One region of the Paenibacillus shenyangensis genome, then DNA from elsewhere that is predicted to be linked to it. Evidence: riboswitches for the same ligand, from Rfam matches in the RefSeq annotation. Region 1 holds a riboswitch; each other region holds the start of a gene.
What was found. Region 1 has a riboswitch for thiamine pyrophosphate ahead of thiC (phosphomethylpyrimidine synthase ThiC). Riboswitches for the same ligand answer to the same signal wherever they lie in the genome.
Positions count from the first base shown of each region.

Region 2: linked by a shared signal. The riboswitch ahead of thiM (hydroxyethylthiazole kinase) and the one ahead of thiC (phosphomethylpyrimidine synthase ThiC) in region 1 are both predicted to bind thiamine pyrophosphate.
Region 3: linked by a shared signal. The riboswitch ahead of tenA (thiaminase II) and the one ahead of thiC (phosphomethylpyrimidine synthase ThiC) in region 1 are both predicted to bind thiamine pyrophosphate.

Region 1 is NZ_AOIG01000018.1:16,152-27,162, forward strand. It holds gene H065_RS0115155 (helix-turn-helix transcriptional regulator) at 1-67, shown strand, start outside; gene H065_RS0115160 (proline dehydrogenase family protein) at 207-1,223, shown strand; gene H065_RS0115165 (alkaline phosphatase) at 1,312-2,574, opposite strand; gene thiC (phosphomethylpyrimidine synthase ThiC) at 3,031-4,773, opposite strand; gene H065_RS28275 (hypothetical protein) at 5,026-5,259, shown strand; TPP riboswitch at 5,226-5,330, opposite strand; gene H065_RS0115175 (VC0807 family protein) at 5,558-6,178, shown strand; gene H065_RS27925 (hypothetical protein) at 6,302-6,442, opposite strand; gene H065_RS0115180 (iron-containing alcohol dehydrogenase) at 6,715-7,866, shown strand; gene H065_RS0115185 (MOSC domain-containing protein) at 8,241-8,822, shown strand; gene H065_RS0115190 (DEAD/DEAH box helicase) at 8,893-11,011, shown strand, end outside.
Region 2 is NZ_AOIG01000023.1:40,052-51,062, reverse strand. It holds gene ppk1 (polyphosphate kinase 1) at 1-309, opposite strand, end outside; gene H065_RS0118395 (hypothetical protein) at 461-679, opposite strand; gene H065_RS0118390 (polysaccharide deacetylase family protein) at 886-1,863, opposite strand; gene H065_RS27145 (nuclear transport factor 2 family protein) at 2,056-3,063, opposite strand; gene H065_RS26335 (DUF1129 family protein) at 3,521-4,189, opposite strand; gene H065_RS0118375 (alpha/beta hydrolase) at 4,446-5,282, shown strand; TPP riboswitch at 5,448-5,549, shown strand; gene thiM (hydroxyethylthiazole kinase) at 5,674-6,471, shown strand; gene thiD (bifunctional hydroxymethylpyrimidine kinase/phosphomethylpyrimidine kinase) at 6,553-7,362, shown strand; gene thiE (thiamine phosphate synthase) at 7,359-8,120, shown strand; gene H065_RS0118355 (helix-turn-helix domain-containing protein) at 8,364-9,644, shown strand; gene H065_RS0118350 (hypothetical protein) at 9,958-10,374, shown strand; gene H065_RS0118345 (hypothetical protein) at 10,409-11,011, shown strand, end outside.
Region 3 is NZ_AOIG01000014.1:81,491-92,501, reverse strand. It holds gene H065_RS0112475 (amino acid permease) at 1-601, shown strand, start outside; gene H065_RS0112470 (pentapeptide repeat-containing protein) at 914-1,477, shown strand; gene H065_RS25875 (SMI1/KNR4 family protein) at 1,484-1,951, shown strand; gene H065_RS0112460 (GNAT family N-acetyltransferase) at 2,142-2,552, opposite strand; gene H065_RS0112455 (energy-coupling factor transporter transmembrane component T family protein) at 2,980-3,723, opposite strand; gene H065_RS0112450 (ABC transporter ATP-binding protein) at 3,720-5,312, opposite strand; gene H065_RS0112445 (ECF transporter S component) at 5,290-5,886, opposite strand; gene tenA (thiaminase II) at 5,883-6,569, opposite strand; TPP riboswitch at 6,738-6,840, opposite strand; gene H065_RS0112435 (SDR family NAD(P)-dependent oxidoreductase) at 7,156-8,067, shown strand; gene H065_RS0112430 (SDR family NAD(P)-dependent oxidoreductase) at 8,218-9,135, shown strand; gene H065_RS0112425 (TIGR01777 family oxidoreductase) at 9,653-10,540, shown strand; gene H065_RS0112420 (ArsR/SmtB family transcription factor) at 10,708-11,011, shown strand, end outside.

The DNA.
Region 1 (11,011 bases):
TCACCTGACACGATTGTTCACCCGTATGGTCGGTGTAACACCGGGCCGGTACAGCTTGTCGATCTAGGGTTACTGTCCGGTGCATATGGGTTATTCTATGCTAAAAGCAATCATTGCAGAAATTCCAGCTTAATAGCAATTTTGTACAATCCTTATCCATGGCGTTCCGGTATGCTCGGGAATAGATCAGGAAAGGGGAGTATATCATGAATACAACTATACGCAATCAGGCGCTGGAGAAACAGCTATCCGATGCGCTAAAATCTATCGCTCGCAGACAGGATATCAAGGAATATATCGATCAGGACCCGCTGATGAACCGATTGCTGAGAAAAGCAGCCGACCGCTATGTCACCGGGGAACATCGTTCACAGGCACTGATCACAGCGAAGCAGCTGGAGAGCGAAGGTTATGCCGTTTCGCTCGAATATATCGGGGAAAATACAGACAATGCGGCAGCATGCGAGCAGGCGGTGGAGGAATTAACTGCGCTGATCGATGAAGCCGGAAAAGCGAGTGGAAGCACCCGGGTATCTTTTGACCTGTCACATATCGGATTGCTGCTGGATACCAACGTAACTCTTCAGTATCTGCTGAAGCTGGCCAGACAGGCTGAGCCCAGAGGAGTAGAACTATTCATCAGTATGGAAGAGTCCGCCAAAACAGATCGCATTCTGTCTGTCTATACCCAGGCAGTGAAGCAGTATCCGGAGCATATCGGGATTACCCTGCAGGCTCATCTGCACCGAACACCGGAAGATGTGACTTCCAGGCTGCCTGTCGGTGCCCATGTACGGATCGTCAAAGGTGCCTACCAGGAGCAGGAATCGATTGCCCTGCCACGCTCTGAGGAACTGGATACACGTTATATGAAACTGGTAGAAGATGTACTGCAGCAGGGCTGCCGAGTATCGGTAGCTACACATGATGAAGTATTGATCGATCAACTGCTGGCAAAAGCGCAGATATCAGAAGCAGAAGGTTATCTGGAATATGAACTGCTGTATGGTATTCGTCCGGAGCTGAGCCGTCGTCTGCTGGACCATGGCTATCCGGTACGGATCTATCTGACCTATGGTCATGAGTGGTACCTGTATCTGTGCCACCGGATTGCGGAGTATCCACCGAATCTGTTCCAGGCCGTCGTGGATATGGTGAGCGAGGATCAGCCTGACTTTGTACAGCAGTATGTGGCAGAAGGAATCACTACTTCGCCCCAATAAATTAAAAAGCAGGCTGTTTCCCCGTAAGGGACAGCCTGCTTTTTGATGTGAAGAATAGGGTGCTGGATGTCAGCGATCCAGTACCGAATTATTTCAATTTCAGCAGTTTGACCAGCTTGTCATGAATCGCTGTGTTCTGGTAGTTGCCGGTAAATTCTTCGGCACCCGGACCCATTGCAGTCAGCGCTACATCTACAGCGCTGTGTCCTCCTGTTGTCCAGTCCACATAGAACTGATCCTTGGAGTTTGCGATTGTGAACGGTCCATCTTCTTTGGATTCGCCGTCACCGGACTCATCATCCGCATCGACTTCCTCGATAACCATACCGCCTGTCTCGTGGTCAGCTGTTACGAGTACGAGGGTATCAGGGTGCTTTTTGGCATAGTCTTTGGCAACTTTGACAGCTTTATCGAGCTGTTGGCCGGCTTTGATTGTCAGAGCAGCATCGTTGTCATGTGCCATCTCGTCCGTTCCTTCTTCTTCTACCATCAGGAAGAAGCCTTTATTGTTTTTGGACAGTACGTCCAGCGCTTTGGTAGTCATGTCCGGAAGGGAGACAGTTGGGTTATATTTGTTACCCAGTTCGTTGTGTGCCTGGAACATTTCTTCGTTGGCGAACAGACCCAGCAGCTTGCCGCTTTTGGATGCTTTCATCTCGGCTGTATCGGTTACGTAGTCATAACCCAGCTTTTTAGCGCGGTCTACCAGATTGCCCTGAGTACCTTTGCTGCCTTCTGATGGATCTTCGGCAGGAGCATCCGGATGAGCACCAGCCGTTCCTTTTGGATACCAGAAGTCTTCGCCGCCACCGAGCAGAACATCAATTTTGCTGTTCTCGATATACTGTTTGGCGATATCGCTCTGTGCAGAGCGGTTCTCCACATGCGAACCAAAAGCTGCACCGGTTGCGTCCGTTACCTGGCTGGTCGTGACCACGCCTGTGGACATACCGGCTTTTTTGGCAAGTTCCATGACAGTGGTAACCGGCTTTTTCTTGGCATCCATGCCGATCGCACCGTTATAGGTTTTAACACCGGTTGCAATAGCCGTTGCCGCTGCTGCAGAGTCGGTAACCAGACTGTCGCTGGAACTGGTGCGTACGAGACCGGATACCGGCATTTTATCCATTTCCAGTGTGCCATTCTTGCCAACTGTCGCATAACGGATTGCATTACGACTTGCTTCACCCATGCCATCACCGATAAACAGGATCACATTTTTGGGAGCCGTTACTTTTTTGGTGGTTGCAGCTGCATCGGCTGTTGTCAAACCGCCGGAAAATAAAGGCACGCTTAATACAGCGGCAGCGCCCAGGGACAGAGCCGCTTTTTTCATGGAAAAATTATTCAAGATTGTCACTCTCCTAATATGTATTCATATGATAGATTGATCATATATCCGATTTGTCATATTAAAATCCTTATTTTGTAAACGCAATATAAAATTGCATATTCCGGCTTCGGCAGGAGGGAATACGCCATAAGTCCAAGGTGGAATCAGGGGTGCTGTGCAAGAGTGTTATACCGGATTGTGATAACAAGCATAATAAGATGCCTTGTATAGAAAAGAGAAACAGAAAACACGTATCTCTTTTGCATAAGGAAAGGAGAGAAAGAAAAATGCAGTATACACAGATAGAAAACCCCGAAAACATCACTGTAATCAGTGACATTTCCGGATGTCTGAGTCATTCATATGGAGAGCTATAAGGAATAGCAATTACTGATTCTCTGTATAGGAGCTGCTTATTCTCTCTCTATATATTGCATCTTCCTACGTATCGCAGGCTTGGTATGGTAAGTTTCTCTAACTATAAATTCGGCTACCGCCTGCCTTGAATTCCTGTGATTTCTCCTGCATTGCTTGTTCCACCTGTACATCGCCGTATTGATCGCGGATATCCTGGGTAATCTTCATGCTGCAGAACTTGGGACCGCACATGGAGCAGAAATGAGCGCTTTTGGCACCTTCGGCAGGCAGTGTCTCGTCATGGTAGCTCATCGCGCGTTCCGGATCGAGGGAGAGGTGGAATTGATCCCGCCAACGGAATTCAAAGCGTGCTCTCGACAGGGCATCATCTCGCTTGCGTGCCTGCGGATGTCCTTTGGCGAGATCGGCAGCATGGGCAGCTATTTTGTAGGCAATTACGCCTTCCTTGACGTCTTCGCGGTTGGGCAGGCCGAGATGTTCCTTGGGCGTGACATAGCAGAGCATGGCCGTTCCATACCAGCCAATCATCGCAGCGCCAATCGCCGAAGTAATATGGTCGTAGCCGGGGGCAATATCCGTCGTCAGCGGTCCCAGGGTATAAAAAGGGGCCTCGTCGCATACTTCCAGCTGGCGGTCCATATTTTCCTTGATCAGATGGATCGGTACATGACCTGGTCCCTCGATCATGACCTGCACGTCATGCTTCCACGCAATATGGGTCAGTTCGCCAAGTGTATCGAGCTCCGCGAACTGGGCTTCATCATTGGCATCGGCGATAGAGCCCGGACGCAGTCCGTCACCGAGGGAAAAGGTGATATCATAACGCTTCATAATCTCGCAAATTTCTTCAAAATGCGTATACAGAAAATTCTCCCGATGATGGGCCAGACACCATGCAGCCATAATCGAACCACCGCGGCTGACGATGCCGGTCACCCGATTGGCTGTCAGCGGAATATAGCGCAGCAGCACACCGGCATGAATAGTAAAGTAGTCTACACCCTGCTCGGCCTGCTCGATCAGCGTATCGCGAAATACTTCCCAGCTCAGATCTTCCGCGCGGCCGTTTACCTTCTCCAGTGCCTGATAAATGGGTACGGTGCCAACAGGTACCGGCGAATTGCGAATGATCCATTCACGGGTCGTATGAATATTTTTGCCGGTGGACAGATCCATGATCGTGTCTGCGCCCCAGCGGATCGCCCAGGTCATCTTCTCCACTTCTTCCTCGATCGATGAAGCGACAGCGGAGTTGCCGATATTGGCATTGATTTTCACATGAAAATGCCGCCCGATAATCATCGGCTCACTCTCGGGATGATTGATATTGGCAGGAATAACAGCTCGCCCGGCTGCCACTTCGGCGCGGACAAATTCAGGTTCCATGCCTTCACGCAGGGCGATAAATTCCATCTCGGGAGTAATGATGCCGCGACGTGCATAATGCAGTTGGGTGACATTGCCCCCAGGGACAGCTGCAGCCGGCTGGTGATGAGCCTGCGGGAATAATTCGGCACCCTGACGTGCTTCGCGCTCGCTGCTCTGGAATCCATTATCCTGCGGCAGTACATGACGCCCTTCATATCGTAGCGTATCCCTGCGCTCCTCGATCCAGTTCTGCCGAAGCGGAGCCAGACCCTGACGGATATTCACTTCACGCCGGGTATCGGTATAAGGACCGCTGGAATCATAAATATGCAGCGGCGCATTGGGAACGATCTCTCCGCGGATCTCGCTATCGGATAAAGCAATCTCGCGTACGGGTACCTGAATGTCTGACCGTGAACCCTCAAGATATACTTTGCGGCTGCCGGGTAGTGGTGTCTGGTAAATAGCCATATAAATAAAAAACCTCCTCGCGAATGTAGATATCCGCTAGGAGACACACTAATACAGGGATGAAAGCATCAAGGTAGAGGAGAAGACTGGGGTGAAGTGATAATCTGCAGTACAGAAAGAAGGCGAATCATAGACGGATAATGACCAAGCCTGTGAATCGGCAGAGCCTGAAGAGAAAGGCTGACTATATGCGCTCGCTCCCTGGCATATACAATAGAACCTATAAGCGGTTCTGTATCCAATCGATCCAGTATGCAGCGAGTAGGCTCATCTGATGCCTCATATGCATGCGCAGCTCATAGTCTGTTCACAGTCTATTGCTATGTGCCTGTTATCTATCTGTTAATTTATGTACGTGTGCAGACCGGCGATTCCTCTGTCAGACTTCCTGCCGGAGGGCAGCACAAAGCCGCCTCCGGGCAGGAAGCGGCAGAAACGGTATCGTCGTATCAACGAAGTCTCAACCACTTTCCTACGCTGGCATGACCCAGATCAGGTTCAAAGGGACCAAAGCAGATGCTTTATCTCAGCCCGTACAGGCGCCCCTAGTGGATACAGTTAACACTATAAGTTGATCTGGATGTAATTGTCAACTTTTGTTATTTTGAGGAAAAGTTCGTATATATGATTGTGTGCAGGAGGATAAACAGATAAATTCCTGATTATTTCGGTCTATAGACGTAGATGATCTAAGCTTAAAGTGGGATGAATATGCATAAATTTAAATATATAATCCGTGTATACATAGTTTGTGCAATTCAATGGATCTGGAGGAGATGTGTTTATGTCCGTACTGCCTGGGCGAAAATATATTATTATGACATTGATTATTAACGGATTGATTCCATGGCTGATCTATATTTTGCTCAAACCGCATATGAGCAGCCTGACAGCATTATCGATTGCGACAGTGGTACCTTTGCTGGACAATCTGATTCATCTGTATCGGCATCGGAATCTGGATGTATTCGGAGGCATTATGCTCTTTACCTTTGTCCTCTCGCTGGTTATGGTGCTGCTCGGAGGCAGCGAGAAGCTACTGTTGATGCGTGAGTCCTTTATTACAGCAGGGGTCGGAGCATTATTCCTGGGATCATTATTAATGCAAAGACCGCTGATCTACCATATGGTGAGCCGGTTTACACCTACTGTAAATGGGGAAGAGAACTGGAAGTATCCTTATTTCCGAAATGTGATGCGCAATATGACGCTGATGTGGGGAATCATTCTGGTACTGGAAGCAGTGACGAAAATAGTCATGATCGCCGAACTTAGTACAGCGACCGTTCTGGCATTTTCCAGTGTAGTATCGTATGGATTTATCGGTCTGGCTATTTTGCTTACGATTGTATACCGCCGTAGATCCTCGGCGAGAATGCAGCAGATCAAACATAATTTTTCCTGAAAAATAGAATAATCAGAATAGTTCTGCATATCAAACAAAGATCCGATGCCTATCGATTCAGGTATCGGATCTTTGTTTGGTGATATTGGCATATCGATCCCTATTCGAATCGTCTGCAGAGGATTAGCTGCCAAATATGCATGCGAGTATGCATACACAAGCCCGATACGCCATGCCGGGGAACGAAAGTATCAGATGAAGTGCAGCCTCAGCCCATTCATTGCGTGACCATGCAGTACTGGATGATTTTACCGGGGTATTCATTCCGTTTCCTCCCTGAAATAGTAGTGTGACATAAAAGGCGAAAAGTCTTTTCAAAATGCATACGTGGAAAATAATGGAACGTTGCTAAAATATAGAATAGAGAACACTAGAACTCTGGAAATGATCATAAAAGTGCTAGCTTAGTTCATCGCATTATATTGTGATTATATTCACAAAAGAAATATTCGTCTCATGATATGATGTATAAGTAAAGAAATACAATCAAAAACAGACGTAAACAAACCATTTTCCATCCTTGAGGAGGAAACGTTATGAGTACGCATATTGTGTATGTACCGAGTATAAATCTGATGGGTCAGGGTTGCTTGCAGGATGCCGGTGCATGTATTGAAGAGCTGGGATTCTCCAAAGCCTTGGTAGTTACCGATAAATTTCTCAGTCACAATGGAACACTGTGCAAAGTGTTGACCATTCTGGAGAATGCCGGCATGAGCTATAAAGTATACGATGACGTCAAACCCAATCCTACAATAGCCAACGTGTATGATGGAGTAAATGTATATAACGAGAATAAATGCGAGTTTATTATTTCGGTCGGCGGCGGCTCTCCCCAGGATGCGGCCAAAGGCATTGGTCTATATGTGACAAATGGTGGGGATTTGCGCAGCTATGAAGGAGTAGGCAAAACCAAAAACGCCTCTGTACCGATTGTGGCGATTAATACAACAGCAGGTACATCGAGTGAATATACAATTAACTATGTCATTACGAATGAAGAGCGCGGGGTCAAAATGGTCATGGTCGACAAAAACAGTCTGGTAACGATCTCGGTCAACGATCCCGAGCTGATGATCGACAAACCTGCAGCACTAACTGCTGCGACCGGCATGGATGCACTGACCCATGCGATCGAAGCGATAGTGACACCCGGAGCATTTACTGTGACAGATGCGACGGCACTGGCAGCAGTAGAGATCATTTTCAATTATCTGCCCCGGGCTGTCCGTAATGGTCATGATATCGAAGCCCGTGAGCAAATGACCTATGTGATGTTTTTGGCGGGACTTGCCTTTAACAATGCCGGTCTGGGTTATGTGCATGCGATGGCTCATCAGCTGGGAGGAATCTACGATCTGCCGCATGGTGTCTGCAATGCGATGCTGTTGCCGATTGTAGAGAGTGAGAACGCCAAGCATGACCCATCCAAATTCCGTGCGATTGCACGGGCTGCAGGCATTACGGTAGATGGCAAATCCGATCAGCAGTGTGCAGAAGAACTGATCGAAGCGATCCGTCTGCTGGCAGCAGAAGTTGGTATTCCGGCACGACTGCAGGAGCTGGGAGTCAATGAAGTGGATCTGGATCGGCTGGCAGACAATGCGATGAAGGATGCCTGTGCGCCTGGTAATCCATATCAACCGGAGCGTGAGGAAGTTATCCGTATGTTCCAGGAGATTCTGTAGATATCCTACACTTCTGAATTGAGGTATCATGCGGTGCTGGCAAGGCAATTTGATTATCCATAGTACGATATTTTCCTGAGAGGCCCGCTGATTGGTGGGTCTTTTTGCTATTCGTAAGGAAAAGAATACTGTAACTTGTCCAACTGTGTAACAGGAGAAGATGCAGAATAGAAGCATATAAGGGAATTCTTCACCTTGTATAATCATGCGCATGGAATATTCATATACAGTTCGATGCAAGAAGGATTATTATGCTGTCTATGCAATTTAGGGACGGCAGAAAAAGGTTGTGTCTGGTGAATGCTCTGCCGGGTATGTCATAATCGAATAAGCGATAAGCTGACTATTCTTGTCATGATCAAAGGAGACATTCCATGAGCCAACTGGACCCAACAATTCCATCGATTCCACCTACCCAGCCGATTACGGTAGAGAGTGTATATATTGCAGATACAAAAGGCAGCTTTGTTACGCGCGAAGTGCCGGAGATTGCGGTCGAACTGGCAGGAATCCCCGGTGATCGACATTATGGACTGCTGCGCCGCGCGGATGCCCGCCAGAAAATATACAAGCGCGGAACGATGATTGCAAATCGCCGTCAGATCAGTATCGTTTCCTACGAGGAATGTCTGGAGATTGCGCAGCACATGAAGCTGACGGAGATACGGCCGGAATGGCTCGGTGCCAATCTGATTATACGTGGACTGGAGCAGCTGACTCTGCTGCCTGCGGGAGCAAGGCTGTTATTTCCGGATGGAACCGGACTGATTTGTGAAGGGGAAAATGAACCCTGCCGCAAGCCTGCCAAAATGATAGAAAGTATCCTTGAACAGCCGGGAATTGCTTCCCGATTCATGCCTGCTGCCAAAAAGCGCCGCGGCATTGTCTGCTCGGTCGAGCGGGAAGGTATTATTCGTCAAGGGGATACGATACAGATCATCACTGCCCATCTATGATACGTATCTATCATCCCTATCGCGGTATGGCAAAACAGGCTGAATCAATCAGCCGGACAGGAGCATGCCCATGAGCACTGAATTCAATCTGCCCGCCATTCAGCGATGGTGCGGCAAAACATCCTACAACAAAGGAATGGCTTATTACCGTTCAGGAAAAGTATCTTTTACGCGTTACGATGATCATCGTAGGCAATATGAAGCGAATATACAGATTCGAACCAATCAGCAGGAACAGGTCCATCTGCATTTTGATGAAGCAGGCAAGGCCCATGCGCATTGTACCTGCCCCTCGCTGGCTTCCTATACATCTTACTGCCAGCATGTGGCAGCTGTAATGATTCATGTCTACGAGTCGGGAGAGCTGGGATTACCGCCGCTTTTGGATACGACAGCTTCTATTTCAGCCGTGCACAACGTTGAGTCTGCCCAGCAGCCAGTTACAGCTACCGATGAAGATACAGATAACCAGCTGGCTGCAGAATTACTCAGTCTGTTCACGAGTCCTATCCGACGACCTGGCGGACGAAGAACCTACTTTGAGACCCGTACTGCACTGCATGTGGAATGGATCTGCCGACCGGTGGCCTACGGTAATGGACAATACCGGCTCGGTCTGGAAATGAAAGCAGGACTGAAACGTCCTTATATTGTGCAGCATATTCAGGAATTTCTGGAATGTGTACGCAGCCGCAGAAGCTATGTGTTCTCGGCCAAATTTATGTATGACCCGGAGCTGCACAGCTTCAGCCGGGAAGATGATGAAGTGATCCGGCAGCTGCTGCTTATTCAGCGGGACGAACAGCCGGAGCTGCCAGCTGATCAATGGGCTGGGAAAGGTACAGGTCATAGTCGACCGATACCAAGTGCGGCAGGTCAGCCCAATCAGCGGATGTTGATAATCCCGGTATCTCATTGGCCCCAGCTGCTGCAGGCTATTATCCAGGCACCCATAGTCCGGCTGGCGTATCAGGAGCAGACTTTTGAAGGTATCGTCCATCGTCCGGGACCGCTGCCGTTGTACTTTGAACTGGATCTGCTGGATGACCAGGAAAAAGGGGACGAACAGAGTCCACTTCACGAGGCTTCCGTCCGAAGCCGTACAGCAGATACGATGTACCAACTGCGTGTAGACGGTATTCAGCAGATGATCGTGCTGGAATCCTATGGGATGGTCATTTATAACGGTGAATTTATCTCGCTCCAAGAAGAAGACTGCCGCCGGTTAAGCGGACTGCAGCAGCTGATGGCAGCTTCGGCTCATCAGCAGCACCGGCTCATCATTCCGCCGGATCAGCTGGAACCGTTGGTACAGCAGGTTATTCCCGGACTCACCCGACTGGGAAATGTCCAGATGACTCGCCGGGTATCGGAGATTGTCGTGCAGACTCCCCTGCAGGCGAGACTGTATCTGGATCACGTCCGGGATCGGTTGCTGGCAGGTCTGGAATTTCAATATGGGGATGTCATTATTAATCCGCTGAATCCTACACCTGCACAAGAGGACGAACGCATCCTGCTACGTGACGGTGAAAAAGAAGAAGAAATCCTGAGGCTGATAGACGAGGCTTCTTTTGCAGCTACCGAAGGTGGCTATTTTCTGAACGATGAGGAAGCGGAGTATGAATTTCTGTATCATATCGTTCCCCGGTTGGAAAAGCTGGTTAAGATCTATGCCACTTCTGTAGTCAAATCGAGAATCCAGGACCCTCTCGCTGCGCCGCGCATTACGGTACATACCGATTCCCGGCATGACTGGCTGGAATTCAAATTCGAACTGGATGGTATTCCGGAATCGGCTATTGTGCAGGTTCTGAAATCGCTGCAGGAACAGCGTCGATATTATCGTCTGCCGAGCGGAACCTTTTTGCCTCTGGAGGATGAGCAGTTCCGGCAGGCGGCTGATTTTATCCGCCGTACGGGTATGGCACTGCCTACGGATGAACAGGCACTGGAAGACGGGGTATTGTTCCGTATACCGGTTATTCATGGGCTGGAAGCACTCGATGCGGCGGATCAGAATGAAGTGGTTCGGTTTGACCGTTCGGTAAGAAGACTGCTGGAAAGTATCCGTAATCCCGATCTGTATGATGCCCCTGTGCCCTCATCACTGGCGCCGATTCTGCGGGATTATCAGCAGTATGGCTATCAATGGCTCAGAACACTGGCCCATTACGGATTTGGTGGTA
Region 2 (11,011 bases), on a different contig from region 1:
GGTACGGTACTGCTGGGAGACCATCTTTTCAACTTTTTTGGTCAAGCGCTTGTACAGACCTGCGGGCGTATAGCCGGTAAAGTCTTTTTTGATGTATCCGGCCTTGATCTGGTTACGGATACCTGCTGCTCTGACACTCATGAACTCGTCCAGATTACGGGATACAATACCGAGAAACTTGATTCTCTCCAACAGGGGAGTCTCTGTATCCTGGGCCTCTTCAAGCACACGGGTGTTGAATTCGATCCAGCTTAAGTCACGGTTAATATAAGACGACTGGGATTGCTGATGTCCATGTTTGTTTTCCATAATGCCTCCGGTTAATCATTTACTTCCTGTTCTAACGTACTGGTACTACCAGTATAGTGCAGAACGTGTAGGAATATTGTCGAAATCTGCAAAAATACATCATATGTAGCCAGTATAGCCTTCTTTTGTTAACGCTGTGTAAAAAGAGGTATTAAGTTTCATTCCATAAATTAGGGCCATCGATTCTGCCGATGGATCTTTTCTGGGTGCGACCAAAATTAAAGCTGCGAATGCGCACTTCATAGCCCTCTTCTTCGAGCGGCATTGTCTTCTTGAGCTCGGCTACGGTTCGGGTTGGATAGCCAGGACGGCTCAGATCGATCAGCAGCAGATCATTATGCAGCTGGTTCAGGCATTCACCAAGAGTCATACTGTCAGCCTCCTTTGCACATGGAAAATGGTCGTCAGGCATCCAGCGGACGCACAGGCGTATTCTTTCTTTATTACCCTTATCTTTTCATTTTGAGTAAAATAGCCACAAAATGCAAAAAGACCCGATTCTGCTCTTCTCCTTGTAAAAGGAGACAGGCAGGATCGGGCGATATTTGGATGATATTGAGCGAGAGAGTTTACGCATCATTTGGATTTGACTGGCGGTTCGGGAACATCCGGTAAGTTGAGCAGATGTTTGACTGTAGTTGTCGAAGTCACGTTCATTCGTGGCAGATACATCGGATCGTCACCCGGATGCACATAACCAGGACGTACCGTAAAGGCCATGCGATATCCGTTCATTTTCAGGTCATAGACCATTTTGGGATCGTATTCTCCATAAGGATAAGCAAAATAAGGCGTATTGATACCGGTTTTGGCTTTCATAATATCAATATCATGGGTGAAGCGTGTACTGTCCTTGCCGGCAGCATAGTACTCGGCACACTGTACTAGACGCTTGTAATGCAGATTGTATGTGTGACTGTGGTATTCGAATACATCGCGTGTTGCTTTCATTTCCTTGCGGGAAATCGTTGTTTTGGCTGTAGGTACGAATTTCTGTTTGTGATCCTTGAGCTTGGTGCCCACGATAAAGATCGAAGCATGGAATCCGTACTTTTTGAGTACCGGATAAGCATACACGACATTGTTCTGGTAACCATCATCAAAGGTAAGTACGACTGTCTTCTCGGGCAACTGAATCTCGCCATTGACATAGCGTTCCAGTTCCTTGAGCGTAGCGGTATGATAACCCTCATCATGCAGATATTTGATACCTTCTTCAAAGGCTTCGAGATTGATCCGCGCATTATTCGGTTCGACATTATACTTTTCCGGTACGACATAGTGATACATCAGCACCGGGATATGGCTGGCTTTGCCGGGAGGGGCGTTGTGGGTGACTTCCGAAGCGGAAGCAATATTGGCAGCTCCTTCGGGAACTTCGCCGTTCAGTGTCTCAAACAGATCATCGGTCATATCATAGGTGGCCCTGCATGTCTCATAGGAGAAAGCGGAAGCATGTGGATACTTCAGGCTCAGCACATAGAAGGTCACGACGAAGGCGATAGTAATATAGAGTAGAATGATGAATAAATTACGGATACGTCGGATTCGCATTTCGCAGGCTCCTTTTCTGTCGACTGAGTGGGCAGAATAAACTTCCCATATATAACATCGGACAAGAAGCCGTGAAATTTTATGCTACTGTCGAATCATGTAGAATGTCCTATATAACGAAAAAGCACGCCTCCACAAAACGTGAAGACGTGCTGGTTCAAGCGTTAATCATACTGTAGGGTGGATCATGATTCAGAACATGGTGTTATCATTGGGGGACTTTTCAGGGACGGGCTGGCTCAGTGTCCACATTTCGGCAATCTGGCCGTTCTCAACGCGGAAAATATGCACGACGGCATTACCACGATCATCGGCACTGTTTTGCATCTGGCTGTACACCAGAACCAGATCGCCTTCTGCAATCACATTCGTTACTATGGCAGTACTATCAGCGTGAGCGCGGAACTCGGTCAGATAATGACTGGTGAGTGCGTCACGACCATTTGCAATACCGGAACCATGCTGAATGACATTGTCACTGACTGCTTCTTTGGCAGCATCGGCATTATGGCTATTGAAGAATGCATCATAGAAGTTTTTGACGAAATTGGCATTCGCAGCCACTGTAGCACGTGGAGTATCAGCTACCACTGCTTCAGTGGAAGCAGCAGGCAGAAGATCAGCCGATTTCTCGGAGCCGCTCAGATTCGCTGCCGTCACACTCCAATGCTCGGCGATCTTGTTATCCGCGATGCGGTACATATCGACCATGGGAGCAGACGAAGCCTGGGTAGCTGTATCAGCAGAGCTGCCCGCCGGAGCAGCAGGCTCGGTAAAGACAGCAACCAGATCTCCCTGGCCGAGCATGCCGCGTACATTTACTTTGTAGTCGGCATTTTTCTGGAATAATGCTGCGTAGTATGCTGCGAATCCTTCGCGGCCGTTGGCTGCAGCCGGATGATGTTCTACATAACCTTCGGCCAGATATTGTTCTGCCTGATCCAGCTTGTGGCTGTTCAGGACATCATTATACAATCCAGTCACCAGCTTTTTGTTATTGGTGATTTTGGTTTCTTCGGCAGATGCATTTGCAGAGCTGTCCGGTTGGGCAGGCTCGGCTGTACCCGGAGTCGTACCACCAGAATTTTCGGTACTTGGGGTTGTTGATGGAGCCGGAGCATTGGACGTATTATTGCCCGAACAGGCGGATAGTACACCTAATAACATAAGACTTGAGAGTAGTACACTGGTTTTTTTCATAATAAAACTCCTTTGGTTATTCGTTAGGGATTCGGTTCATGGTGTTATCTTGATAGGTAGCAGGCTGCTTTGCTTATATTAACCAAATGATTAGCCAGCGAACGCATCGTTCACCAAAATATAGAAGCTATCGAGAGTTCATGACTGCCATTAATAACGAACAGAGGCTATTTTCGAACCGGTTGAAAAGGACTGATTCTATTATAAAAGACGTAAAGCGTAATTACGAAGTTGCGGAATATCCGTTATGTATTCATGCTGTTACTATGATTCACGGTTTAACTGATCGTTTCAGTGAAAGATATTCTTTATTTTCTATATCGAGGTTCCATATATATTCCAACAAAAAAACGGCTTTTATTGTATGACCCAATAAAAGCCGTTTTTGAAATGAATGCATATTGTTAGAAGTGGAAGGAATGATCCCGATAGAATCGAATGCATATCCGGAGCATTCCTAGCGGCGCATAAAGATAAACTTCTGTCCCAGAATTCCGATTATACAGAAAATCAGGCTGACCCACGGCGAGATAACCAGTACAGGCATCACATTGCGCAGATAGGTGCCGACGACAATGATCGCTATCATAATGACCAGATAGGATACGACCGAGCGGCCATTGATCTGCATCCGCGGACGGTCCAGATCGCTCTTCTCTGCAGGCTGATCGGCAACGCGGCGTACCAGTTCAACCAGCACAACCGCACCTGCAGCAACAAGGATCAAGGTGGAGAGACTGATCTCGCCTACAACGCCGGAGCCGCTGATATTGATTTTGAAAAACCCCATCAGTGCCTGTAGCAGGAACACCCATGTAAGCGCGACCCAGACAATCATCAGATAATACATAGGTTTGCTCATCTGCCGGGCCTCCGGCAGGTTCTCGATAAGCTGGTTTGCATAGCTGTCCGATTCTTTGCCGAACAGCTGATGTGCCGTTTTGCCTCTTTGCTGGGCTTCAAGCAGATGCTGTCCCATTTCCAGCAGCAGTTCTTCACCGGATTCGCGGCGGATGCGTGCATCCCGCACATGTACAATTACATCATCATAGTAGCTCAGGTTATCCTGTTTAAGCTGATCACGAATCGAATTAATGTCCTTTACCAAATGACGTACAGTACTCATAATCGTTCCTCCAATCGTAATAAATTGTAACTGAATATATTCCTATTTATACCGGCTTCGTATAGTACCGGAGATCGGTCTGGAATCTATTATTCTGCCACACTTTTGCTCCATTGACAATTGAATTACCGGGATGCTAATATATTGTTAATTTAATCCTTATTAAACTTATCGGAATTATTTAAATTGAGATATTCACCTTATAAAAATAGGAGTTTGCTGATTATATACACAGCTATCGTAGGGGGGAATCAGTATGGAAAGGAATATCATTATTCGTCATCAGGAACTGGAGCTAACAGCCAGTATTCACTATCCGTCGCAGGATCGCCATGCCGATGGACAGGGAAAAGGCAAAGATCGCACACCACTGATCGTCATTTGCCATGGATTTGTTGGCAGCCGGATTGGCGTGGATCGTCTGTTTGTTAACAGTGCACGTGAACTCGCGGCTGAAGGGTATATGGTCGTTCGTTTTGATTATGCGGGCTGTGGGGAGAGCAGTGGTCTGTATGGCCAACAGGGACTGGATTCCATGGTGGCTCAGACACGCAGTGTACTGGATTATGTGATGAACTGCAGCGATATCGATCCAACGCGGGTGACACTGATCGGGCACAGTCTCGGCGGCGCGGTCGCGATCCTGACGGCGGTGCGCGATCACCGGGTCAAGCATCTGGTTCTCTGGTCGGCGGTCGGGCATCCTTTTAATGATATTGTTAAAATTGTAGGTCGTGAGACGTATGATCAGGCTGTCATCGAAGGAGAAGCGGATTATCTGGGTTACTGCTTTAAGCCGGTCTACTTTGAGTCACTGGGGAATTACCAGCCATTTATCGAAGCGCGGCAGTTTAGCGGGGATGTGCTGGTGATCCATGGCACCGGCGATGATGTGATTCCGGTGGATTATGCTTTTTTGTATCAGCAGGAATTCTGGAGTCGGCAGGAAGGTCGCTGTGACAAGCAGATTATTTTCCAGGCGAATCATACGTATTCGTCAGGACCGCATCGCCGCGAGCTGCTTCGTTATACCCGGGAATGGCTGGCCGGACGCGAAGCCGCACAGACACAGTGGCAGCACTGGATGATCTGAATGATTGGGTTCCTGAATAGATCCGTGTGATCATGCTGCGGACGGCTACTTCATGGATTTGACAGTCAAGGGATATCCTTATAAGATCGTAACTATAAGAGGACAGTGGATACAGCTGTAGCGTTATCGCCGACAGATGATTCTCTGTTGCTCATCATATTGTTTGGAATTCACTAGGGGAGCCGCAGAGGCTGAGACGGATCATCATCCGGACCCTTGGAACCTGATCTGGGTTATACCAGCGGAGGGAAGTGGACGCGGATATTCACTCATGCCCCATGGGGCACTATACGCCTGAATGAATGACACGACCCATTGATCTCCTGCTGGAGGTGAATGGGTCTTTTTTGTATATGTATTTTGCAGTTCAAAACTAAAGGAGGAAAAAGAGATGTCATTTTTGCAAAAGGTACGTCAACAGAATCCGCTTGTGCACAATATTACCAATGTGGTGGTGACCAATTTTACGGCAAATGGTCTGCTGGCACTGGGTGCATCGCCGTTTATGGCGTATGCCCATGAAGAGGTGGCTGATGTAGCAGCGATGGCGGGAGCTGTCATGCTGAATATGGGTACGCTGGATGAATATACACTGCAGTCGATTATGCTGGCTGGACAATCGGCCAACCGGGCGGGAGTACCTGTTGTATTTGATCCGGTAGGGGCCGGAGCGACTGCCTATCGTACAAAGGCTGCCCGGCAGGTGACCGAACAGATGCAGGTCGATATTTTGCGCAGCAATATTGCAGAGCTGGCTCATGTTGCCGGAGCAGAGTGGAATATTCGGGGCGTGGATGCTGGAGCAGGCGAAGGGGATCGGGTGAAGCTGGCGCAGCAATCTGCCCGGCAATTGGGAACGCTGGTCGTGGTAACCGGCCAGCAAGATATCGTGACCGATGGACAGACGACCTTGATCATAAGTAATGGGCATGAACTGCTGACACGCGTCACCGGTGCAGGCTGCTTGCTCAGCTCGGTGGTAGCAGCATTTGCGGCAGTGAGTGGAGGCAGGGAATACTGGTTACCTGCTGCAGCCGAAGCATTGGCCTTTTACGGAGCAGCAGCAGAGATTGCGGCTAAACTTACTGCGGGACAGGGAACAGGCAGCTTCCAGGTGGAACTGATCAACCAACTTTCCCTGCTAACCCCGGAAGAGCTGCAGAAGCTGGCACGAATCGAACGTTTGTAAGAATCGATCCCATGCATAAACAGTCATACCGTGCATTCCATATTTCGATCTATATATCCCTATCCAAAGGAGAGAGCAGCGATGAATATTCATCAGGCATTAACGATTGCAGGTTCGGACAGTGGGGGCGGTGCAGGCATACAGGCGGATCTAAAAACATTTCAGGAACTGGGTGTGTACGGCATGTCCGTGATCACAGCGGTAACCGCGCAGAATACGGCGGGCGTACAGGGCGTATATCCTGTCGAGATGGAAGGCGTAATCCAGCAGCTGAATTCGATCGGAGAGGATCTTGCACCGGATGCAGTCAAGACAGGCATGCTGTTCAGTGCAGATATTATCCGCGAAGTAGCACAGGCTGTACGCCGGCATGGCTGGCGACAGCTCGTAATTGACCCGGTCATGGTAGCCAAAGGAGGATCGGTACTGCTTCAGCAGCAGGCTGTACGAGCACTGATCGATGAGCTGCTGCCACTGGCAGCGATTATTACGCCGAATGTGCCGGAAGCTGAATTGTTGACCGGTATGACTATCCATACACTGGCTGAACGCGAAGAGGCTGCTAGGCAGCTGGTCCAGATGGGCGCACGCTATGCAGTCGTCAAAGGAGGACATGATCTGTCCACCAATCAGGCCGTGGATGTGCTGTACGATGGAGAGCAGTTCCATTATACAGAGAGTCCCCGTATCGACACGCCGCATACACACGGGACGGGATGCACCTATTCGGCAGCAATTACCGCCGAGCTGGCACGCGGCAGTGATATGCTGTCTGCAGTACGCACCGCCAAAGCATTTGTCCAGGCTGCAATAGCAGACGGACTGGGGATCGGCTCGGTACATGGGCCGACCAATCATTTTGCCTATCGGCGCAAAGGAGCTGTATTATGAAGCCTTCCGGAGAACATACCGAACCGAATGCCGGGCAGTCGGCAGAATATACCGTACAATCAGAGGAGCAGAATCGTATCCCTGCGCATGGCACCGAAGCGCGCAGCAGCTGGATTCGCGGAAGGCTGCCGGTATATCTGGTGATGGGTAGCATCAACTGTACCCGTTCACCGGAACAGGTGCTCACAGAAGCAATTGCGGGAGGAACGACTCTTTTTCAATATCGGGAAAAAGAGAACGGGGCACTGACTGGCAGCGATTCCCTGGAACTGGCTCGGAGGCTGCAAAGGATATGCAGAGCGCACGGCGTTCCTTTTATAGTCAATGACGATCTGGAGCTGGCACTGCTGCTGGATGCGGATGGCGTGCATATTGGTCAGGATGATGCGCCTGCTGTACTGATCTGGCAGCAGCTGGGGCCGGACAAGATTGTTGGCGTGTCTGCCCATTCCCTGGCCGAAGCACAGCAGGCGATTGCAGATGGAGCAGATTATCTGGGTATCGGACCTGTCTATCCAACCCGTTCCAAAGCTGATGCCGAGCCGGTAAAGGGAACTGCGATTATTGAACAGATCCGTGCAGCGGGGATAAACATACCTCTTGTTGGCATCGGGGGGATTCATGTTCATAATGCATTACCTGTGCTGCAGGCCGGAGCAGATGGGATCGCTGTTATTTCAGCTATCGCGGGGGCCATAGACAGCAGACAGGCAGCCGCCGAGCTTGCTGCTTTATTTTCGGCCAGTGATATGTATTGATAGCAGAATTGGAGTAAAGGATTATTTATAGCGTCTGCATTCGGTTGTGCCTGCACAGGGTAAACCGGATGCAGGCTTTTTGTCATATGTGATGTTCTTTTTGTGTGGGATCATCTGTTATGCAGCAGAGACATACTATTGGTTCATAACGATTTGAGATCGATCCGGCATTTCCTTTACAATCTGGTATATAAGCAATCAGCAAAGCGGCTCGTATGATCCGCTGCCGAAAGGAAGAGTCATTTGTTAAAAGAACGGATTGATTATCTCTGTCACAAAAAAGACATGTCACGCAAGGAATTGACCGACGGCCTGGTGACGCAGGCGCATTTCTCCAATATTCTGGCAGGCAGGTATCCGCTGCCGGATGATTTGGCAGAACCGATGGCCGAGCGGCTAGGCGTATCGCCGGGTTATTTGCTGCATACTGACGATCAGGATGATGATGTACTGCAGCAGGCGGATCAGATTGTAGAGCAGTTATCGGTGCAGGCATCAGCGCTTGAGGAGCAGCAGGTGAATGATCTGCCGGATCGGCATGATACGCTGACGGTGGAGCTGACTACCGCTCTCATGAAAGCGACTTATTATCAGCAGCTGAATGATCAGGATGCCTATGCTTATTTGCATCAGTCTTATCTGAATTTTTATCTGGAACGGTTTGGACGTCCGGATGAAGCCATGCTGCCCTTGCCGTTAACCAAGGCCATGTTGTTCTACAAAATCCAGTCTGCCCGCTCCCGGCAAAAATATCATGATGTGTTAACGCAGGTAGAGCAGTGGCTAAAGCTGCTGCCCGAGCAGGGAGAGACCTGGCTGACTGCACAGCAGATTCGCATGGAAGCTTGTGTACATACCCGGCAATTTGAACATGCCAAGCAGACTTTTGAAAAGATCACTTCGTATATTTATGAACAGCGGCTATTCCACCGTCTGTCCGGACTGTATGTACTATATAGCGGATATTGTCATTCCATGCAGCAGCCTCATGAAGCGCTGCTTGCCCTGTCGATGGCCGAAGCGCATCTGGTGTATGCGCAGCATCAGAGCGATACATGGAGCGCGATTATGAATAATCGTATTCTGATGCTTACCATGGCTGGCGAACTGGTGCAGGCAGAGCAGGAAGTAGATCGATTCGGCAGTATGGTCGATACACAGACGGTCGAAGTACAGCAGCAGATGGCCCCGGTGCTGCTGGTGTACCGGTGCGAGATAGAGCTGGCAAGGCAGGACTGGGCAGCGCTGGTGCAGCGATTGGAGCAGCTGCGCGCTCTGACGCTGACAGAGGACCAGCAGATGGCAGCACGATTTTATAGCAGCCAGCAGGCATTGGCTCATGGACAGGCGGATCTTTTTATAGAAGAAGCGACAGCCTGTCTGCCTTATTTTGAGCAGATTCGTCATCAGGAACGATTGAACATTCTGTATGAAGGGCTGGCTGTCATGTCGGAAGAGCAGCGCAGATACAAGGATGCAGCTTGGTATTACCGCAAACTGGTCTATTTGCTACGCCATGCCTAAAAGGCAATAATAGAGGGATATAACATCTACCAGAATACGTACATGGGCATGAAATGCATATCTAAAAGGTGAAAATATCCATAAAAAAGCCGATTTGCTGCAATAAAAAGTAAATGAGTAGCAGATTCCTCGCTGGCATATCTGATTTTATTTGTCGTAAGTGTCTTGTTTCCGCAAAAATTCAAACGATTATCGTATTTAAAGCAGGCTAACAGCCTGCTTTTTTGTATGTGCCGGAATGTATTGTGGCACGATTGCAACCTTTTTATAATAAAAGCAGGAACAACAATACAGGCGCAGGAGCGTGATCAAGATGGGATTTTTTAGACGAAATAAGAAGCAGCAGGATGCACTGGATCAGGCAGAGGAGACACTAAACAAAGGAATCAGCGGATTGTTTGTCAAAAGCATCATCCCCAAAGAACATCGTGACCGGATGAATGCAGGATTGCAATCTGCCCGTGATGCACAGACAGCCGTGCAGGGACATATTCCGGTGACTGCCATGGGGACAGTACTTACGATTCGGGATACCGGCAAATTGGTCAACTTTGATCCTATTGTCGTCATGACGCTGGATATCCTGGAAAATAGCGGTGCCCGCTATCAGAAAACGATGGAGACACTGGTGCCCAAAATGCAAATTCCCCGTCCGGGTGATCGAATCGGACTCGGTACACATCCATCCCGACCATCCGAATGGATCTACATGGGACCGCTGCACGGATAGTTGAGACTCAATCATCGATAAGGAGCAAAATAAAATGAGAAAAATTCTTGTAACAATAGGTTCACTCTGTCTTATGGCTGTTGCCATTCTACCGCTGTATGCCAACTTTCAGGGAGACGGTGCATTCAGTATTATAAATTCCAGCTGGTATCGTCCACTGATATATGTTGGCTTTGCTCTTGTATTTATTCCCTCTATTCTGGGTACTGTTTTTAGCCTGCGTACCGTAAAATCCGGCGAATCGGCTGTAGGATTGATTGAGCGGGTACAGCAGACTGGTACCTATATCAACGAGCAGCCGCAATTGGAGATTGATGTTGTAGTTACCCGTCAGGGTCATTCGCCTTACCCGGCACGTACACGAGCGGTTATTCCGCAGACGGCACTCGCCCAGTTCCAGCCGGGCAGCATTATTCCGCTGCTGGTTTCACCCAAAGACCCTGCCAAAGTCGGCGTCGATCTACAAGGCCAGGTCTCCCAGGTTGATATACAGAATCTGCTGCATGAGCGAATGATGCAGCAGGGAGTATCGCCTAATATTATGGAGATTGCCCAGCATGGTGAGCAGGCTTATGCCAAGGTGACAGATATAGTGCCTCTCGGAAATGCTGGACACGGCAAAGTCCGGCTGCAACTG
Region 3 (11,011 bases), on a different contig from region 1:
CAGTATTCTGACCATGGGACTGCTGCCGGGTGAGAAGCTAATCCACTCGCAGAATCCACTGGTTGACGCAATGACGGCTGTGCTGGGTCCGATCGGGGGCTATCTGCTCGCTGCACTGGGACTCGTGAGCCTGATCGGTTCCACTATCGGCTGGGTACTGCTCAGTGCCGAAGTGCCGTATGAAGCTGCCAAGCAGGGCGTGTTCCTCCGCCCTTTCCGTAGTGTGAACAGTAAGGGAATGCCCAAGCTGTCCCTCTGGATCTCCAATGCGCTTGGACAGCTGCTGATCTTCTCCACGATCTCCGGGTCGATTTCGCAGGCCTTTGACTTTATTATCGCGATTGCGACGCTGGCGTATCTGGTGCCTTATCTGATCTCGGCATTGTATCAGCTGCGTCTGGTCATTACCGGGGATGGATACCGTGCAGGTGAACGTCGCTACGGGGATGGATTGATCGCTGTACTGGCAACCATCTATTCGGTATGGGTGATCTATGCGGGTACCGCCGACTGGAGAACGTTCTGGTTCGGCGTGCTGATGATCGCGAGCGGGATTGTTTTCTACCCGCTACTGCTGCGTCAGCTGCGAAGCAAAGCATAGACAGTAGATGCAACTATATAAGATAGCGATCTATGGGTAAGCCACTTACGACTTTATACAAAAAGATAGCCATAGCCGCTCTTCGTCCATTTCGATCATGGATAGGATGATTGTTCTGGCTATCATCTCAAATATTGGAATAATCACAGACCTTCTGTCCAGCAGCGAACTATCGCTCGGTGGACAGAAGGTTTTTTTGATATGTTCTCGTCTTGAAACCGGCTCCGGATACGTTTAATCTGTAACAAAACAAGGCTGTATCCAAAGGAGGCCTTCGCTCTGAATCAGGATCAATCCAATCTCCAATGGCCCATGAAGTCGGAAGTCAAAGATTGTTCGCTTCAGCAAATTAATTTCACCCGGACCCATCTGAACCATCCCATTTTCACGAATGTTGTCTTCGAGAATTGTCTATTCGATCGTACGATCCTGGACGATGCCCGCTTTTACGGATGCGATTTTATTGATTGTACCTTTAGAAAAGTAAAGTTCGAATCCTCCACGATTGGCGCCCAGAGCGGTGCCTACCGAAACTGTATATTCGAGCGATGCAAATTCGGACAGGCTTCTTTTTATAATCCCGAATTCGTCGGCTGCCTGTTTGAGCAGTGCCGCTGGAATGGCGCCGATCTGAACGCCAGCTTTTTCGAGAACTGCCGGTTTACAGGGAAGCTGGATGATGTGAGATTTCGCGGACGGTACGAGAGCGACCTATACCCGAATGCCAGACCAAATCCGATGAGGAACGTCGATTTCTCCAAGGCACAGCTGGGCAAATACGTTGATTTTACCGATTGCGATCTATCATCGGCGATTCCACCGACAGGACGAACGTTTGCAGCAATCCGGCAGAATGCGATGAAAGGGGAGGAATAATTATTTATGTATACCAATGAACTGGATTATTTATTGAACAAAGCCTATACGGCCTGCAGTGATTCTGGAATCATACCTGAGTCCCGAGAAAAATTGGCAGCCTTCCAGCAGCAGCACAAAATGATTTTTCCTGAAGAGTATCGCCAGCTGCTGGAACATTTCGGCTCGCTGCGCTTTATGGAGCCAGAAATCTATGGACTAAACGAACTGGAATGGGCCTATCCTCGTGGTATGGACTTAATCGCCGAATATCGCAAACAACAGGCACTCCCACCGAAAATAGAATTGCTGCCCATCGGTAGTTTCGGTGATGGCGATCTGCTGGTACTGCAGCCAGGTGGCGTAGTGTACCGACTTTATCACGATGGGTACGACGATTCACCACTGGAATGGATCGCAAAGGATTTACCTTCACTTTTGACTATGCTGTGCGAATGGGCCCTGGAAGCGCAGCAAAAGATAATGGAAAGCTAGCTCCCTGCGCAGCGAATAATAAAGATTGCCCGATATTAAGCAAACAGGGAACATTAGTCATTCCTTGTCTAAAGCAGTAATACGCTTTGATCATCAGATGATATAGACCAGAATACCAAAAAAGCCAGCTCTCTTTCTTATTTCAAGAGGCTGGCTTTTGGTATTCTGGTCTATAGTCCTTACGTAATTATTAACTCACTGTCCCTGTCTGCGCCGCATAATTGCGATGGATCATACCTGAGGCAGGTTGCATTCCCTGCTTTCTGTAATAGGGCTGCAGCTCCTGATCGCACATTAAATCGATCATATAAATACCGTCCAGTTCCGCCATCATCCGGCGGATCAGCTCGCTACCGATCCCTTGGTTCTGATATTCAGGCAGTACTTCCAGCAGCGGGATATAAGCGGATAGTACTCCGTCGCTGATCGCAGTAATAAAGCCCACTACCTGCTGAATCTGCTCATCTATTGCCAGTACGATCCGGTAGCTATTCTCCAGCAGCTTCAGATGTGTCTCCTCATTCGGATGGCTCAGCCAGTCGACAAAAAAACCTTTTAGCATATGCGCCTGAATTTCTTTGCTATCTGTTACATACTTCAATAGTATCTCTCCTTATCATGTATTGCGCACAAGAAGAGTCCAACTCAATAGTAAAGCAGCATCCTTTTCACCTCATATGTATATAGATACTTGTTGGAACTACACTACCATTAAGTATTCACGTCAAAAGATCAAATTCCTTTTTTTGGAATAAAATCAAAGTCTAAAAAATAGCCTGAAACGAGAAGACGACACCCAGAAAATTGCTAACACTACCTCGGTTAGTGAACAAGATAATGTTATAAGCTTTTCTCCTGTTCCTGGCGTAACTTTTCCAAATAAAAAAGAAATCTTAAGCGATGGAAATATAAGATATCCAAGTGAAATACATTCCCAAGCTGGAAATCACTATACCTGTACAATAAATAAAGCCAACAGAGAAAGAATAGCTTTCTTCTCTGTTGGCTTTATTATCTATAAAGAATGATCACATAAATCCCAGCATCCAGATCATACCTCCAGCGACAATCAGCAATCCTGCGGCATACAGCCAGTCTTTCCCCGCCATCACCGGCGTCAAATAATACGTCCGATCCCGCGTTCCAGTGAATCCTCTTGCCTCCATCGCCACCGCGATGCGCTCGGACTTGCGAATTCCCTGGGTAAACAGCGGCAGTGCATAGCGGGCAAAGGCTTTCCAGCTGTTCTTTTGCTTGTAGCCACGGATCTTGTGGGCGGCTTTCATCTGCTGCAGTTCACTCTGGAACAAAGGGATAAAGCGAAACCCTGCCAGCATGCCATACGCCCATTTGGGAGACAAACGCAGCTGATGGATCAGGCTCATCATAAGTGCGGTCAGATCGGTCGTCGAGGTGAATAGCAGTCCATACGTGACGAACCCCAGCATCCGCAGTCCGATCGTCAGTCCATTATTCAGACTCTCCTCGGTAATACGGAACCAGGCCCACTGCCAGATGACATGTTCACCTTTACCAAAGGCAGCCAGCATCCAGAAGATCAGTACAAAAAACAACGTATACGGCAGCAGCCGCTTCAGTAGATACCCGAGCCGCCAGCCTCCAAGTACAATGCCTGTCACGACAGCGAGCAGCCAGAGGCACAGTGTAATGACCGGATCGGAGACAGCCATCAACATGAACATGACGCATAGATGGGCGAGCAGCTTGCAGGATGGATTCACACCAGCGAGCCAGGAACCGTTACTGTTCATATCACATTCCGCTCCTTTCGCTGATGGATCAGTTGGTAGGGCAGCGGAGCAATAATCGAGCTGTCCTGCAGCATACTCTCGTTACTGAACAGCTGATAAGGAGGACCATTGTAAGCCACCTCTCCGCGCTGCAGCAGAATAATCCGATCCGCATATTGATCCACCAGTTCCATATCGTGAGTCACCATAATGATCGTCGTTCCCTGCTGCTGCCTTTGTTGCAGGCGGCGCAGCAACTCTGCCGATGTCTTGGCATCCTGTCCAAACGTCGGCTCATCCAGCAACAGCAGCTTCTGATCGAACAGCAGCATAGTCGCCACACTGAGGCGGCGCTTCTGTCCCAGACTAAGGGTAAACGGATGCTGTTCACGGTGCTGCTCCAGCCCGAATTCACGCAGCAACTGTACCGTCTTGGCTTCCACTTCCGATTCGGACCACCCCCGCTGTCTGCCGCCAAAAGCAATCTCGTCGTAGACTGTATCGGTCACAAACTGCAGTTCCGGATTCTGAAAAACAAATCCGGCTTCGGCATACAGATCACGATCCGTCCATTTACGCAGCTCTTTGTCCTGCAGTAGAATGCGCCCGGACAATGCGGGTTCCAGACGCAGAAGACTTTTGAGCAGTGTGCTTTTGCCGCTGCCATTTTGCCCGGCGATAGCGACCCATTCGCCCGCGTAGAGGCTCAGATTCATATCCTGCATGACCGGACGCTTGCGGTAACCAATTGTAAGTCGGTCGGTCTGTACACGGACAGAGGATTGCGTGAATGACCGATCCCGTTCCATCTGTTCCCGGTATTCCCGGTGCAGCTCGGCAGCCAGTGGATGCGACGGGTCTGCCACGATATCCGACCAGCTGTAGGGAAACAGCCGGGGCAGCCAGATACCTGCCTCTTCCATCTGCTGACGATAGGCAGTGACGATATGTGCCGGCTCTCCATCTGCAATCACGCGTCCCCGATGATCCAGCAGAATCACGCGGTCCATCCATTCAATACAGCCATCCAGTACATGCTCAACAAACACCATGGTCTGATTGCTTGTAGCAGCAATATCCTGCAGCAGCCGAAATACATCCCTGCGGCTGACCGGGTCGAGCTGGGCAGTCGGTTCGTCGAAGAATAATACATCCGGCTCCAGCGCCAGTAGACAGGCGAGCGCAAGACGCTGCTTCATGCCGCCGGATAGCGTGTCGATTGGCGTATGCGGCGCGATATGCAGGCCGACCATACTCATCATCTGCTGAATGATACTGTCCATCTCTGCTCGTGGTACCTGCCGATTCTCCAGGCTAAACGCAATCTCTTCATCCACATGCAGCATACAGAACTGGGAATCCGGGTCTTGGAACATGACGCCGCAGGCTTCCTGACGGTCGATTTCTCCGGTCACTTCGGCTTCTACGTGATCCGGGATAATACCCGAGAGGACGGACAGCAGCGTGGATTTGCCACTGCCGCTTGGTCCGAGGATGAGTACCTTCTCCCCGCGCCGGATCGATACGGTGATCTGATCCAGTACTTGCACGGTCTCCTCCTGATGGTCGAAGCCTACCGACAGGTTCCTACACCCGAGATGCCATTGCATGCGATTTACCCTGTTTACGGCGTGATTTCATAATTTCATATGGATTCAGTACACCGGTACGGGCCAATGCTTCGACGATGACCTTGGCCAGCAATCCGCCCAGCACGATGCCGCTGATCACGTGAATACCCAGCGTCAGGAAGAACATCTGGGTTGTATAATAGCCGAGGCCATTCGCTACCAGATTGTAGGCAATACTGCCGACAGCTGCCAGTGCTCCGGATAGCATCAATGTGAACACGTTATATCGTTTGTAGCCAAAGATCGCAAAAGCAATCTCTGCTCCCAATCCCTGAAATACACCAACCAGCAGGGCAGACAGTCCAAAATGGCTGCCTGTCAGCATCTCGACCGCTGCGGCGGCGACTTCGGCGATCAGCGCTGCGCCAGGCTTGCGAATAATGTATGCAACGATGGGACTGGCAATAATCCAGATCCCAAACATAAATCCGGCGCCTACCGGCCCGACCAGTGCCGAGATCGGAATCCACAGCGTTGACCAGCCCAGATACAGGACGCCGCAGGCAACCGCGAGAATAACGGTCAGTACAACCTCTTTCATTTTCCAGTTCATACGGAGGTTACCTCCAGCTGTACCGGCCAATCTTCCAGCGTATAAGCCATATCCCAGAACATATATTCAAACTGGCAGCTGAGGATAAAATGCTGCTTCATCCGTTCCCGATGCGCCGGCGTCGATGCCGCAGCAATCTCATCCAGTCTTGTGCAGAACCGGCTCGTAATCGTATCGGTACGGTTGCCATAGAAATCGATCCAGTCATAGAACGGATGGGATACATCCGGTTTTACATCTTCCATCAGCCGCTTGCCAATTTCCCAGTACGTCCACGGACATGGCAGCAGTACGGCGAGAATATCGCCCAAATCACCTTCCTGCGCAGCGGTCAGCATATGGCGGATATAGTTGTGTGCAGATGGTGCTACCGGATAACCCTGCAGCTGCTCATATGGCACACCGGCGACATGACAGAAGTTATTATGCGGATGGACTTCGCTGTTCAGTACAAAGGAAATCTGCTGATTGAACATGTCCATATCCTCGCGGCTGCTGCATTTGGAGATCGCTGTTCCATAGATCCGCATAAAGGCATTCAGATATTCAAAATCCTGCTTTACATAATGAACCAGCTGTTCCGGTTTCAGATCTCCTCTGGCAATCCCCTGTACAAACGGATGGTTATAAATGGCCTCAAATACCGGATCGGCCGCCTGTCTAATCTCTGCTGAAAAACTCATACTATTATCTCTCCCTTGTCTGAAGTATTCGGAAAGAACCTCCCTGAGGAAAATGGATGCTCACAGGCTTCATATGTATCTCTGCCGCCGGATCACAGTCGCTGACGGCTGCATATCCACGCAAAAAAGCCGCTCCAAATGGAGCGGCAGAATAATGGCATAATTAGCCCTGCTCGGTCTCCACTTTCCTACGCTAGTACGAACTAGATCAGGTTCCAAGGGTCCGAGGCAATCTCGTCTCAGCCAGTAAATGGCTCCCCTAGTGGTCTTTCACAATATAAGCCTGCTGTCTCCCTATTCCTGCATAATATACCGGAACAGGGTGTGACAGAAGTCTGTTTGATTGCCTTTTACTCTACACAGCATCGATGCACCTGTCAAGGCTGCTCCTCTCCATAATAATTATCTTCTTCTCTACCAAAATGCACGGTACTCTCATTTCTGCCAGCTTGGCAGCTTGTCATAATTATCGAATGAATTGCTCAAATAACGAGTAAATGCCTGTACCAACGGGTATGTGTATTACATCGGAATAAGGAAATAAAAGGGAATTCACAGAGGTCAGATTTATTCTGGAGGGAACATCATGTCATCACATCTACCGCATGATCAGTTAAATGTTGTCATCACCGGAGCTTCCAGTGGTACCGGACGTGGACTTGCCGAGCGGCTTGCTGCCGAAGGTGCCAGCGTTGTTATTGCCGCCCGTCGTACCCATCTACTCAAGGAAATGGAGCGGCAGTATGCTCCCCAAATGATTGCTGTCACCGCCGATGTCAGCCGGGAAGAAGGTATTGCTGCCGTATTCGAGACAGCAATGTCCGAACTAGGCCGGATCGATGTATGGGTCAACAATGCCGGAGCTATTGCAATCGGTCCATTTACCGAATCACCATTAGATGCGCTAGCACAAATGACCCGGATCAATCTGCTTGGCAATATGTATGGCAGTCACTATGCGCTACGCCAGTTCAAGCAACAGGGATACGGGACGCTGATTAATGTATCTTCCTTTGCCAGCAAGGTTGCTTTTCCTTACCTGGCAGCTTACAGCGGCAGCAAATCTGCCGTCTCCGGTCTCAGCTATGCACTGAATCAGGAGATGAAGCTGGAAGGACGAAAGGATATTCATGTCTGCGCCATACATCCATGGGTAATGAATACGCCTTGGACCGATCATGCCGCCAATTACAGCGGTCACGAGATTGATATGAAGCCGCTGGATGATCCGGACGATATTATCGATGCCATGTACAGGCTGATCGACCACCCGCAAGAAAGTATTGAAGTCGGTTTCAAGGTACGAGGCACTGCCTTATCCAGCCACCTGCTGCCTCGGATGACTGAGAACATCAGCGGCCAATTCGTCCAGAATCTGATCTATGACGCGCCGCCGGCAGGGTTCACTTCAGGCAGCCTGTATGATCCCGTATTTGAAGGAAGCAGTGTGCATGGAGACGGTCATGGACATTCACGGACAGATACCGATAAATCGTAACGATATGATCGCATAAGCGATTGTCGAATGAAAGTTGGCATTTGTAGATATTCTGATCTGCATATCTCCCCCTATCCAATCTGCTGCTGCAAAGCTATGACTCCGGATAGGGCTTTATATTCTATTTTATCCCGAACAGGAGGAATACGTATGGCCAGCACAATTCCGCATGACCAGTTAACTGTCGTAATCACCGGTGCATCCAGTGGTATTGGTAAAGGGGTCGCCCAGCAGCTCGCTGCTGAAGGAGCCAATGTGGTTCTCGCCGCCCGCCGTACCGAGCTGATTGAACAAATGGCAGCCGAGATCGGTCCCAATGCTATCGCCGTCACAACCGATGTCGGCCGTGAAGAAGAGATTGCCCGTTTGTTCGATGCGGCGATGTCCGCTTTTGGCAAAATTGATGTATGGATCAATAATGCCGGTGTAGGCGCGATCGGTCCGTACACCGAGATTCCCACCTCGGATCTGACCCGTCTCGTCGAGACCAATGTGCTCGGAACAATGTACGGCAGCCACTATGCACTGCGTCAGTTCAAGCAGCAGGGACATGGAACGCTGATCAATCTGGGTTCGATTGTTAGCAAGGTACCTTTCCCGTATTACACTGCTTATGGAGCAACCAAGTTTGCTGTCGCCGGACTCAGCGCCGCGCTGTATCAGGAGATGCAGCTGGAAGACCAAAAGGATATTCATGTCTGTACTGTTCATCCATGGGCGACCGATACGCCATGGTTCGAACATAGTGGCAATTATACCGGTCACCGTGCCGAGATGAAGCCGATGGATGATCCGCAAAATGTCATCGACGCCATTATCGATCTGCTCGACCATCCTCAGGAGAATGTCGAAGTAGGTGTCAAGACCAAAGGAACTACCATTTCCAGCAATCTGATGCCTGGTCTGACCGAAAGCCTTAATGCCAAATATCTGCAAAAAGTAATCCAGAGCGCTCCACCCGCCGGCTCTACTTCAGGCAGTCTGCACCAGCCGATGCTGAGCGGTAAGGATGTAGATGGTGGTAACCGTGAACGGATGAAGCGTGAACCAAACCAGATGCCTGATTAAACGCAGCCTATCATTCAAGCTTGCAACCTCCTCGATCCAGGCTATATGCAGACAGAACCCCCTTCTTCATGAAGAAAGGGGGTTTTGCTGCGCCTTATGCTGCACCATTCGTCTACACTATTGTGCTCTCTATCTTCGTCTATTCGGAAATACATCGCTAAGTGCATGACAAAGCTTGCTTATAGATATAGAATAATATGGTACATCTAGAATAAAAAAGTAACTACATAGCCGGATCGGGAACGATGAACAATCCGATTGATCTTTCTGTATTCCGTATCATTTGCAGCGGAATACTTTCTTGATCCTTTATTTTCATACTGTAAAGTAACCTGAATAGTGATCCAAACCTGCTTTATTTTACGAATCACCTTTCGTAGCCTGCCTGCGTGGTTTATTAATATAGTGAACAACAGTTCTGTTTATTCGCTTTTATTTTAATTTTGAAATAATTATACCGGTTGGATCTGCGAGTAACTGGTTGAATTCACTATATTCCACGAAATGGGTTGATGCTATGTCTGGAAAAATTGTGCTTGCTGGCGGCACCGGATTTATTGGTCAATATTTTGAAGCCGAATTCCGCAAAATGGGTTATGAGGTTGTTATTATTTCCAGGCAGTCCGGTCATGTGCCCTGGAATCAGCAGTCTGACATTGTACAGGCACTGGAAGGTGCCGAAATGGTCATTAATCTGGCTGGCAAATCGGTCAACTGTCGTTATACGGAACGTAACAAGCGGGAAATTATGAATTCCAGGCTGGAGACGACACGCATTCTTGGAAACGCTATCCTCTCTTGCCAATCACCGCCTGCTCTCTGGTTTAACTCGAGCACCGCGACAATCTATCGCCATTCGGAAGATCATCCGATGACGGAATCGACAGGCGAGATAGGTACCGGTTTCTCTGTGGAAGTTGCCAAAGCCTGGGAACAGGCCTTTTTTGAATTCGAGCTGCCTCATACCCGGCAGATTGCTCTGCGGATTGCTATTGTACTGGGTCCGGGCGGCGGCGTAATGACACCGTATCAGAATCTGGTCCGCTATGGTCTTGGAGGCAAACAGGGCGACGGCAACCAGCGTTTTAGCTGGATCCATGTGGATGATCTGTTTCATATCATTCTGTTTCTTCAGGAGCATACCCAGCTGGATGGTGTATTCAACTGCTCGTCTCCATCGTCAGTTACCAATCACGAGCTGATGGCTGCTCTGCGGCAAGCCATGGGACGCAAGATAGGACTTCCTGCACCGCGCTGGATGCTGGAACTCGGCGCCCGAATGATTGGGACCGAGACCGAACTGGTGCTCAAGAGCCGCTGGGTGGTTCCCAACCGACTGATCAAGGAAGGCTATATGTTCCGCTATGGTAGGCTGGAGAGAACCCTGCAGGATATTCTGCAATAACACAATTTACGCGTACAATCTCACTGTTAGCCGCATTTATGCCTGGTTGACTCACCTATATCACTATGCTATATTCCACAGTAACTTTACAGTATGCGAGCTTGTTGATCTATTCACTGGCTGCAGAGCAAGCTGGGCCAAATTTAACTACTAACGGGAGATTTTCAATGAACCAATCTTACTTGGATGCCAATAATATGGGGAAAACGACGCGATTTCTGAATGGTCTGAGTGACCCGATGAGATTGCAGATTCTGTCTCTTCTCGGTAAGAAAGGCAGAATGAATGTAGGAGAGATTTCCTCCAATTTCAAAATCAGCCGTCCGGCTATCTCGCATCATCTTCGTATTTTGAAAGATGCCGGAATCGTACAATATGAGAAGAGCGGACAGGAAGTATATTACTGGATGGATCAGGATTATATCGTCTATCATCTGCGCAATCTGGCGAACGAGATGAGTTCCTTTTCCA